Gemmatirosa kalamazoonensis: one gene and its partner. The protein of the gene in region 1 interacts with the protein of each later gene in a pairwise test. Links are inferred from orthologs where the notes say so. Each region holds a gene or a part of one and is shown in the gene's direction. Other genes may lie near its edges.

Region 1 (7,423 bases):
GCGGCCGACGAACCTGCGCGGCTTCCTGTCGCAGCTCGAGGCGACGTACAACGTGCTGGCCATGCAGCGCGAGGTCACGTTCACCGTCACGGCGTCGGACACGCTGCCGGAGGTCGTGACGTGGGATCAGGACCGCATCAGCGAGGTCCTCGGCAACCTGCTGTCGAACGCGTTCAAGTTCACGCAGGCCGGCGGTCGCGTGGAGCTCGCGGCGACGACGGTGCCCGACAAGGTGTACATCGAGGTGCGCGACACCGGCGTGGGCATCGCGCGCACGCAGCTGCCGCACATCTTCGACAAGTTCTACCAGGCCGACAACCAGGACCGGGCGGGCGCCAAGGGCAGCGGCCTGGGTCTCGCCATCGCGAAGGAGATCGTCGAGGCGCATGGCGGCAGCATCGCCGCGCAGAGCACCGTCGGCCGCGGCACGAAGTTCTCCATCCTCCTCCCGGTCGTCGCGATCTCGCACGTCGACGGTCCCGTGCACGCCGCGGAGGTCGCGCCGGAGGACGCCGTGCAGGCCGATGGGCAGCAGGCCACCGCGTCGCACGAGAGCCGCGACTCCGAAGCGGCGGACGATGCCGCCGAGGTGACGGCGTGACCCGGACGGCTCGGCGCCTAACGATGTTCGCCCTCTCGGCCGTCGCGCTGCTCGCCCCCGAGGCGTGCTCGCTGCACCGTCGGCCGCCGGCGCCGCTCGATCCGGCGGCCGATGCCGCCGCGCAGTGGCCCGAGGCGCGCCGCATCGCGCAGAACTTCGCGCTCGCGCGCGCCTTCGCGGACGCCGACAGCACGCTGCGCGCGTTCGCCGCGCGCTTTCCGGGCACGCCGTCGGCTGCCGAGACGGTGTACTGGCGCGCGCTCGTCCGCCTCGACCCGACGAGCGACGAGCAGCCGAGCGCCGAGGTGCTCCGCGACGTGCGGACGTGGCTCGACGCGTACATCGCCGGCGGGCCGCTGCAGGAGCACTACGTCGACGCGGTGGTGCTGCGCCGCATCGCGACGCGCTTCGACTCGCTCCGCATGGCCGCCGACACGCGCCCCGTGCCGGTTGCGGCCGCGCCCGCGATCGTCAACGGCAATCTGGTGGCGCGCGACAGCCTGAAGGTGCGCGACGACGAGATCCAGCGGCTGCGCCAGGAGCTGGACCAGGCGAAGGCGGAGCTCGAGCGCATCCGCCGCCGCCTGGCGCCGCCGCGTCCGTGACACCCGCGTCGAGGTCGCGCTGAGCGCGCCGCGCGCCGTCGTTCTCGTCAACCCGGCCGCGCGGCACGCCGAGCGGGCCGAGGATCCCGCGCTGCTCGACGCGCTCCGGCGCCGGTGGCACGTCGACGTCGTGCGACCGACGAGCGCCGCCGAGACGACGCGGCTCGCCGCGGCGGCCGCCGCGGAGGGACTCGACGCGGTGATCGCCGCCGGCGGCGACGGCACCGCGGCCGCCGTCGCGCGCGGCCTCGCCGGCACCGCCACGGCGTTAGGCATCCTGCCGCTCGGCACCGCGAACGACCTCGCGCGGGTGCTCGGCCTCCGTCGTGCGCCGGCCCGCGCGGCGGCGCGGCTCGCGGACGCCCGCACGCGGTCGATGGATCTCGTCGCGATGAACGGCACGACGTTCTGCACCGTCGGCGGTCTCGGGATCGTGAGCGACAGCGCGCTCGCCGCGGCGCGGCTCAAGTCGGGCACGGGCCGGCTCGCGCGCGTCGCGCGCGCGCTCGGCGGCGGGATCTATCGCGCCACCGCGCTCGGCGAGCTGGCGACGCGGCGTCCGCTCCGCACGCGCGTCGAGATCGAGGTCACGAGTCCCGACGGCAGCGTGGGCCGGCTCGCGGTCGACTCACCGGGGCTGTTCGTCGCGAACCAGCGCATGTGCGGCGGCGGCCTGTCGCTGCCGCGCGTCGGCCCCGACGACGACGGCGTGTTCGAGCTGCTCGTCATCCAGCGCGTGTCGCGGGCGCGGCTCGTCGACGCGTTCACGCGGCTCACGCTGAAGCTGCCGATCCCCGATGCGGTGCTGCGCGTGATCCCCGGCGTCGCCGCGCGCATCCACTGCGAGCGCGAGGAGACGTTCCTCGGCGACGGCGACGCGTTAGGCACCGGGTGCAGCTTCGCGCTTCGCGCGCTCCCCCGCACGCTCCGCGTGCTCGCCTGACCCCGACAGATCCTTGTAGAAGATCGTCGTGGCGCACGGCGTGCCGTCGGGCATCAGCGCATAGTTCGGCACCACGCCCACGCGCGTCCAGCCGAATCGCGCGTACAGCCGCTCGGCGTCGCCGCCCGTGACGGTGTCGAGCACGAGCAGCGTCCTGCCGGCGTCGAGCGCCACCGCCTCCGCTGCGTGCATCAGCAGTGCGCCGAGGCCGCGCCGTCGCGCCGAGCGCCGCACGAGCATCTTCGCGATGTCGGCGCGGTGCGGCTGGTTCTCCGGCCACGCGTACACCACCTGCACCGTGCCGAGCAGCTCTCCGGTCACGCGATCCTCCGCGACGATCAGGGCCCGGTCGTCGGCGGCGACGCCGTCGGCCACGGCGCGCCAGAACCGCTCCGCACGATGGCGATCGAGCGGCGCCATGAAGCTCACTCCCGCGCCTCCCTCCACGCAGTCGATCAGCACGTCGCCGAGGGCGCCGACCAGTGCTCGCGCCTCGTCCGCTTCCACACACCGCACGACCGGCGCGTCCGCGTCCCGCTCGCTCATGTGTGCCGTCTCCTGGCGTCAGCCCACGCGGAACAGCTCCAGCGACCGGGCATAGCGGCTGCCTAACGCTTTCCGGAGGCCCGCGTGCTCCGGCGCCGTCAGCTCCGGATCCGCGCCGAGCATCTCGTCGGCGACGGCGCGGGCGATCTCGTTCAGCTCCTCGTCGCGCAGCGGGTCGGCGACGCGGAACGTCGGCTGCCCGCTCTGCCGCTCCCCGAACAGGTCGCCCATGCCGCGCAGCCGCAGGTCGGCGCGCGCGATCTCGAAGCCGTCCTCGGTGTCGACTAAGATGTGCAGCCGCTCCGCCGCCTCCTGCCCCACGTCGCCGAGCAGGATGCAGTACGACGCCTCGCCGCCGCGGCCCACGCGGCCCCGGAGCTGGTGCAGCTGCGAGAGCCCGAACCGCTCCGGGTGCTCGATCAGCATCACCGTCGCGTTGGGCACGTCGATGCCGACCTCGATCACCGTCGTCGCGACGAGCACGTCGAGCGCGCCGTCGCGGAACGCGCGCATCACGGCGTCCTTCTCGTCGCCCGGCATGCGGCCGTGCAGCAGTCCCACGCGGCGCCCCTTGAACGCACCCTCGGAGAGCTCCTCGTACGCCACCGTCGCGGCCTTCAGGTCGGTCTTCTCCGACTCCTCGATGAGCGGGTACACGACGTACGCCTGGCGGCCCTTGTCGAGCTCCCGCTCCACGAACTGCAGCACGCGCTCGCGGCTGCTCTCGGGGCGCAGCGCGCTCGTCACCGGCTGCCGACCCGGCGGCTTCTCGTCGAGGATGCTCACGTCGAGGTCCCCGTACAGCGTGAGCGCGAGCGAGCGCGGGATCGGCGTCGCGCTCATGAGCAGCACGTCGGGGCTCTCCCCCTTCGCGCCCAACGCCTTGCGCTGCTCCACGCCGAACCGGTGCTGCTCGTCCACGATCGCCACGCCGAGCCGCGAGAACGCGGTGGCTTCCTGCACCAGCGCGTGCGTGCCGACGACGAGCAGCGGCGCCGGCTGCGCGAGCAGCGTCGCCGCCTCGCGACGCGCCTTCGCGCCGAGGCGTCCGGTCACGAGCACGGGCACGATGCCCAACGGCGCGAGCAGCTTCGTGAACGTGCGCAGGTGCTGCTCGGCGAGCAGCTCGGTCGGCGCCATCACCGCGGCCTGCCAGCCGTTCTCCATCGCGAGCAGCGCGGCGAACAGCGCGACGACCGTCTTGCCGCTGCCGACGTCGCCCTGCAGCAGCCGGTGCATGCGGCGCGGGCTCGTCATGTCGAACACGATCTCGCGCAGCGCGCGCGTCTGCGCACCGGTGAGCTCGAACGGCAGCGCCGCCTTCAGCTTCGTGGTGAGGTCGCGCCGGTTCTGGAACGCGATGCCGTGGCGCGACTCGCGCGCGAGCGCGTTCGCGCGTCGGTGAAGGATCTGCACCGACAGCAGCTCCTCGAACGCGAGCCGCGCCCGCCCCGCCATCGCCTCGGCGATCGACGTCGGCCGGTGCACCATGCGCAGCGCGTCGGGCAGCGGCGGCACGGCGGCGCGCGCGATCGTGGGCGCGGGCAGGTACTCCGTGACCTGCGGCAGCAGCGCGTCGAGGTGCGCGTCGACGAGCCCGCGGATCTGCTTGAACGACAGCCCCTCCGTCGCCGGATACACCGCGAGCACGCGCCCGCCGGCGGTCCCCTCCTCCTCCGCGCCGAGGTTCACGAACTCGCGCGGCTGGAGCTGCCGCCCGTGGAAGAAGCGCACGGTGCCGGAGAGCAGCAGCAGGTCGCCTTTCTCGATCGTGCGGTCGAGGAACGGCTGCCCGGGCCACGACACCTCGATCATGCCGCTCGCGTCACGCACGACGGCCTGGAACACGCGCAGCCCCTTCCGCGTCGGCAGCACGCCCTTCGAGATGACGCGCCCGATGACCGTGCCGTCCATCCCCGGCTCGAGCTCCGCGATGCGCTTCACGGTGCTCGCGTCTTCGTAGCGGTGCGGCACGTGATACAGCAGGTCGCCCGCCGTCTGCACGCCGAGTCGCGCGAGCGCGAGCGCGCGCGCCGGACCGACGCCCTTGAGGTACGTGACGGGCGTGTCGAGCGTGACGCGGGGAGCGGACGGCGCGCGGCGCGGGGCCGACATGACTAACGCGGGGGATTGGACGAACGCCGAGGCACGAGTAACAGGACGCCGGTGCTTGCCGTGTGGACAGGACGAACAGGACGGACAGGATGAACACCAACAAGAAAAGCAGTGCTGCTGTCGTTGGTTCTCATCCTGTCCGTCCTGTTCATCCTGTCAAAGACGAACAGCAACGGTCATGTCGTGTGTCCGCTGTTCATCCTGTCGAACGTCGGCCCGACGCGTCACGCCGCCGTCACGCCTCCACCAGCTCCTCCGCGAACTGCGCCGGGTCGAACGCGTGCAGGTCGCCCGCCTTCTCCCCCGTGCCGAGGAACTTCACCGGCACGTCGAGCTCCTCGTGCACGGCGACCACGATGCCGCCCTTCGCGGTGCCGTCGATCTTCGTCACGACGAGCCCCGTCACGGGCACCGCCTCGGTGAACGTGCGCGCCTGCACGACGGCGTTCTGCCCGATGGTGCCGTCGAGCACGAGCAGCGTCTCGTGCGGCGCGTCGGGGATCCGCTTCGCGATCACGCGCGCGACCTTCTTCAGCTCCTCCATGAGCCCCGCGCTCGTGTGCAGACGGCCGGCGGTGTCGATGATGACGACGTCCACGCCGCGCGCGATGCCCGCGTCGATCGTGTCGAATGCGACGGCCGCCGAGTCGGCGCCCGCCTTCGCGCCCACGAACTCCGCGCCCACGCGTTCGGCCCACACGCGCAGCTGGTCGATCGCGCCGGCGCGGAACGTGTCGCCGGCGCCGAGCAGGACGGTCTTTCCCTGCTTGCGCAGCCGCGCCGCGAGCTTGCCGATGAACGTCGTCTTCCCTGCCCCGTTCACGCCGATCACGAGGATCACCGTCGGCTTTGACGCCGAGAGCTTCAGCGACGGGTCGCTGTTCCCCTCGCGCAGCTCCGCTTCCACGAGGCGTCGCAGCGCGTCCTGGAACTCCGGCTCGGTGCGAATGAGGCCGCGCTGCGCATAGCCGCCGATCTGGTCGACGAGCTTCAGCGTCGTCGCGACGCCGAAGTCGGACGCCAGGAGCACCTCCTCGAGCTGCTCCAGCGAGCCGTCCTTCACGCCGCCGCGGAGGATCACCCCCACGTCGGCGTTCGCGACGTCCTTGATGCGTTGCCAGAGCGACTTCTTGGGCGCGTCGCCTTCCTTTCTGAACAGCAGAGCCATCGACCGAGCCGGTTAGCGTGGAGCGGGGAGCGTGGAGCGTGGAGAAATCTACTCTACCCTCCACGCTCCCCGCTCCACGCTATCGCAGGCCCCACCGGCGCCGCAGCAACCACTCCGCGCAGAGCAGCGCCAGCGCCAGCGCGTAGAGCAGCCCGAAGTCGCGTAGCCGCGGCGTGAGGTCGGCCGCGCGCCCGCTGCCCACGGGGCCCGACGCGACCGTGGCGCGCCGCGGCAGCAGCTCGCGCGCGACGTTCACCACGAGCAGCGCGCCACCGCCCGGCACCGTGACGTCGTACGTGCCCGGGGCGAGGGGCGCGCTCGTCACCGGCTCGCCGCGCGTGCCGAAGTGCAGCCGCACCGTGTCGGCGCTCGCCGCGCCGCGCCGCCTGAGCACCGCCGTGACGAGCGAGTCGGCACCGCCGCGCCGCCACCGGATCGGCTCTCCCGCGCGCACGACCGCGTCGGCGACGACCGCGCCGCGCACGTCGCCGCGCCCCGCGGCGAGGAAGTCGAGGATGCCGCCCCACAGCCCCGTGAATGCGTCGGCCGCCGCGCCGCCGCGGAACTGCCAGCGCCAGAACCCCGTCGCGCCGACGACGATCACGCGCCGCGGCTGCTCGGCGCCGACGATCACGGCGCGCGGCGCGCCGCTGCGGGCGAGCCGCGCCCGCAGCACGTCGAACTCCGCGCCGGCGAGCGCGCCTCCGCCGAGATCCAACGGCGGCAGGCTGTCCCACGCGACGCCGGAGAGCGCGGCCGCGGCCGGCGATGCCGGCGCATCCGACGCGTACCATTCCGCGGCCGGCGCGGCGCCCGGCGCGGCCGGCGCCGTCGGAAAGAGCAACAGCGCGCCGCGCGTCGCCGCGCGCGGCGCGCCGAATACCGCGGTGTCGCCGTGCAGCACCAGCACGCCCGCGCTCAGCGCCACGCGCCGCACCTCCGCCTCGTCCACCGGCGCGAGCGTCCCCTCCACGCGCCACTGTCCCGGCGCGACGCGCAGATACGCGCGGGTCGGCAGCGACAGCGCGCCGCGCAGGACGGCGAGCATGCCGCGCGCGTCGAAGTCGGGCGCGGAGCTCACGAACACCGCCGCCGGCGCCGCGCTCACGTCGAGCGTCGTGGCGAGCGTGTCGTTGCGCGGCTCGCGATCACCCGCGGCCGCGATGACGGCGCGCAGCGGCACCGAGCCTGCGAGCCCGGCGAGCGGCAGACGCATCGACACCGTGCGCTCGCCGAACGCGGGCAGCGGTGCGACGCTCGTCTGCGCGCTCGAGCGTCCGGCGACGTCGACGCGCAGCGTGCCCGGCGCCGCACCGGCGGCGTCCGCGGCGAGCGACACGCGCACGTCGATCGTGTCGGTCGCGGCGGCGAGGCGTGTCGCGTCGATCGACGTCACCGCGGCATCCGGCCCGCGACGCGGCGACTCCACGCGCACGCGCGATCCG
Region 2 (3,680 bases), 670 kb from region 1 along the record:
ATCGCTGCCGTGCGGTGGCGACTCGTGCGAGTGCGGGGAATGCACGTCGGAAGCCATGCCTCGGCCTCGGGCAAGTCGCGTGCGCGCATCGGTCGACGGCCGATCGGCCGGAGTGGACGCACCCCAGCCATACGGGCATCTTTCGCCGCCGACGGGGAGTCCCGCCCCGAATCCCGCCATTCCGCGTCATGCCGAGCCTTCGCGCCACCGTCAAACACTCGAACCACTGGGCCGCGCGGCTGCTGCGCGGGGCCGTGTACGGTGCGCGAAACTTCACGCTGCCCGTGCCTCGGCCCGTCGTGGTGCCGCTGGTGAAGGGGTTCATCGCGCTGCGCGCCGTGTACTACTGGCTGGTGCGCGTGTTCGTGTGCGAGCCGTTCTTCAAGGCGCAGTGCGCGCGCTACGGCGACGGCGTCCGCACGGGCACGTTCCTCCACTGGATCATGGGCGCGGGCGACATCGTGGTCGGCGACCGCGTGCACGTCGAGGGCAAGGTCAGCTTCATCTTCGCGTCGATCCTTCCCGAGCGGCCGCGCATCGAGCTCGGCGACGACACGTACGTCAGTCACCTCTGCACGTTCATCGCGGCGCGGCGGATCACCGTCGGGCGACACGTGCACATCGCGAACGGCGTGACGATCTTCGACTCGCCCGGCCACCCGCTGGACGCCGAGCGGCGCACGGCGGGGATGGCGCCGGATCCCGAGGACATCCGCGCCGTATGCATCGGGGACAAGGTCTGGATCGGCACCGGCGCCAGGATATTTCCAGGCGTGACGGTCGGCGAGGGGAGCGTGATCGGGATGGGCGCGATCGTCACGCGGGACGTGCCGCCGTACTCGCTCGCCGCGGGCAATCCCGCCCGCGTCATCCGCTCGCTGCGCCCCGCGCGAGACGGGCACGATGCGCCGACCCTGCCCGCGACGACCATCGCGACCCATCCCTAGCATGCCCGCGCCCACCGACCGCCGCTACTGGCTGATGAAGTCCGAGCCCGAGTCGTTCGGGTTCGACGACCTGTGGAACGCGCCGGACCGCACGACGGGATGGGACGGCGTGCGCAACTACCAGGCGCGCAACTTCATGCGCGACGACATGCACGTCGGCGACGGCGTGCTGTTCTACCATTCCAGCGGCACCCCCACGGGTGTGGCGGGCATCGCGGAGGTCGCGCGGGCGGCGTACCCCGATCCGACCGCGTTCGACCCGCGCGACCCGCACTACGACGCGAAGAGCCGCCCCGACGCGCCGACGTGGCTGATGGTCGACGTGCGCGCGGTGGAGAAGCTGCCGCAGTTCGTGACGCTCGACGCGCTGCGGGCCGAGCCGGGGCTCGCCGAGATGCAGGCGCTGCGGCGCGGCAACCGACTGAGCATCACGCCGGTGACGGCGGCGGAGTGGAAGCTCGTGCGCAAGCTCGGCGGCCTGCGCTGAGGATTGGACGCCCCTTAGATTTCCGCGGGCACATCATAACGGGAGAGACGATGAGCCAGACAGAGACCGCGACCACGCCGTCGAACGACGCCACGCAGGGCGGTCGCAACGCGCTCGAGGTCCGCGATGGACGGACCGGCAAGAGCTACGACATCCAGATCCTCGAGCCGGGCACCGAGGGCGACACGGCGGTGCGCGGCGCCGACCTCCGGCAGATGAAGGTGAACCCCGGCGACTTCGGTCTGCTGAGCTACGACCCCGCGTTCATGAACACGGCGTCGTGCAAGAGCGCCATCACGTACATCGACGGCGACAACGGGATCCTGCGCTATCGCGGCTATCCGATCGAGCAGCTCGCCGAGGGCGCGACGTTCCTCGAGGTCGCGTACCTGCTGCGCAACGGCGAGCTGCCGTCGCAGGGCGAGTACGAGCAGTGGGTGCACGACATCACGTACCACACGTACGTGCACGAGAACATCAAGCGGTTCCTCGAAGGGTTCCGCTACGACGCGCACCCGATGTCGATGCTGTGCAGCGCGGTCGCGGCGATGTCGTCGTTCTACCCGAAGGCGAAGAACATCTTCGATCCCGCGGAGCGCAGCATCTCGATCATCCGCCTGCTGGCGAAGATGCCGACGCTCGCCGCGATGATCTACCGCCACGTGAAGGGGCTGCCGTTCGTCTACCCCGACAACGACCTGAATTACGTCGAGAACTTCCTCTCGATGGTCGCGCGCATGTCGGAGCCGAAGTACGAGGCGAACCCGGTGTTCACGAAGGCGCTCGACGTGCTGTTCATCCTGCATGCGGACCACGAGCAGAACTGCTCGACGAGCGCGGTGCGCGCGGTGGGCTCGTCGCACGTCGATCCGTTCTCGGCGGTCGCGGCGGGGATCGCGGCGCTCTACGGGCCGCTGCACGGCGGCGCGAACGAGCAGGTGCTCCGCATGATCGAGGAGATCGAGCACCCGAAGAACGTCCCCGCGTTCATCGACGAGGTGAAGAGCGGGAAGGGCGGGCGCCTGATGGGCTTCGGGCACCGCGTCTACAAGAGCTACGATCCGCGCGCGCGCATCGTGAAGAAGCTCGCCGACGAGGTGTTCCAGCAGGTCGGCATGGACAAGGACCTCGAGATCGCGCTGAAGCTCGAGGAAGCCGCGCTGAGCGACGACTACTTCGTGTCGCGCAAGCTGTACCCGAACGTCGATTTCTACACGGGGCTGATCTACCGCTCCATGGCGTTCCCGACGGACTTCTTCACGGTGCTGTTCGCCGTGGCGCGGACCGCGGGCTGGCTCGCCCAGTGGGAGGAGATGCTGCTCGACAAGGAGCAGAAGATCGCGCGCCCGCGGCAGATCTACATCGGGCCGGCCGAGCGGCAGTACCAGAGCACGCTCGCCGACAAGGCGCCGCGTACCCGGAAGGACTCGATCCGCCGGTAAGCCGCGCCTGTGCGGCAGGTCACGGACGGCGCAGGGCGGGTCCTCGTGGAGGCTCGCCCTGCGCCGTCCGGTACTTCCGGCCCGCGCGACCGAGCTACATGATGTGCGCGGACCCCTCACTCCGCTTACATGTCGCTCGGCAGCCGCGGGTGGAGCATCACCTCCGCCATGCAACGTCGTCTGGTGCCGGACCTGCGCTACTCCCAGACGCACTTCGAGGAGTTCCTCACGGGCCAAGCGCTCCGCGCCTCGGCGTGGCTGGACCTCGGCTGCGGACACCAACTGCTTCCGGAGTGGCGTGCGGAGGCGGAGCGGATGCTGCTGAAGCGGGTCCCGCTCGTCGTCGGCGTGGACTACGACTTGGAGTCGCTCCTGAAGCACCGCACAATCCACGAGCTGGCGCGGGCCGACGCGCGCCAGCTTCCGTTCGCCGACGACACGTTCGACCTCGTCACCGCGAACATGGTCGTCGAGCATCTCGACGACCCGGCCGCGCAGTTCGCCGAGGTGCGTCGCGTGCTGCGGCCCGGCGGGGCGTTCCTGTTCCACACGCCTAACGCTCGGTCGTACTTCGTCGCCACCGCTCGTCTCCTGCCCGACGGGTTGAAGCGGCGGGTCGCCAAGTTCCTCGACGGGCGCGACGAGTCGGACGTCTTCCCGACGCTCTACCGGGCGAACCGCCCGGAGGACGTCGCTGAGGTGGCAGCGAGCGCCGGCCTCGAAGTCGCGGACGTCACGCTCGTCTCGTCGGCGCCGGTGTTGGGCGCCATCCCGCCGGTCGCGGCGGTGGAGCTGGTCGTGCTC

Evidence for each region. Proteins that work in one complex are often made in the same cells at the same time.
Region 2: the proteins of J421_RS15490 (region 1) and J421_RS12505 interact in binary tests that used the Escherichia coli proteins (3 or more experiments, as listed by UniProt). The link is inferred for Gemmatirosa kalamazoonensis from one-to-one orthologs.

The regions. Positions count from the first base shown.
Region 1 is NZ_CP007128.1:3,586,644-3,594,066, reverse strand. What follows is about bases 352-3,187. They hold J421_RS15490 (diacylglycerol/lipid kinase family protein), read left to right. Parts: upstream 352-1,225; coding sequence 1,226-2,149; downstream 2,150-3,187. Other genes in these bases: recG (ATP-dependent DNA helicase RecG), read right to left, coding at 2,714-3,187; J421_RS15495 (hypothetical protein), read left to right, coding at 598-1,206; J421_RS15500 (sensor histidine kinase), read left to right, coding at 352-601. Also shown: more of J421_RS15500, read left to right, coding at 1-351; more of recG, read right to left, coding at 3,188-4,810; signal recognition particle-docking protein FtsY, read right to left, coding at 5,046-5,978; J421_RS15470 (hypothetical protein), read right to left, coding at 6,058-7,423. UniProt on the Escherichia coli protein: In vitro phosphorylates phosphatidylglycerol but not diacylglycerol; the in vivo substrate is unknown.
Region 2 is NZ_CP007128.1:2,916,047-2,919,726, forward strand. The notes cover bases 846-3,680. They hold J421_RS12505 (citrate synthase), read left to right. Parts: upstream 846-1,484; coding sequence 1,485-2,876; downstream 2,877-3,680. Other genes in these bases: J421_RS12495 (acyltransferase), read left to right, coding at 846-947; J421_RS12500 (EVE domain-containing protein), read left to right, coding at 949-1,434; J421_RS12510 (class I SAM-dependent methyltransferase), read left to right, coding at 3,045-3,680. In the rest of the region: J421_RS12490 (NYN domain-containing protein), read right to left, coding at 1-57; more of J421_RS12495, read left to right, coding at 189-845.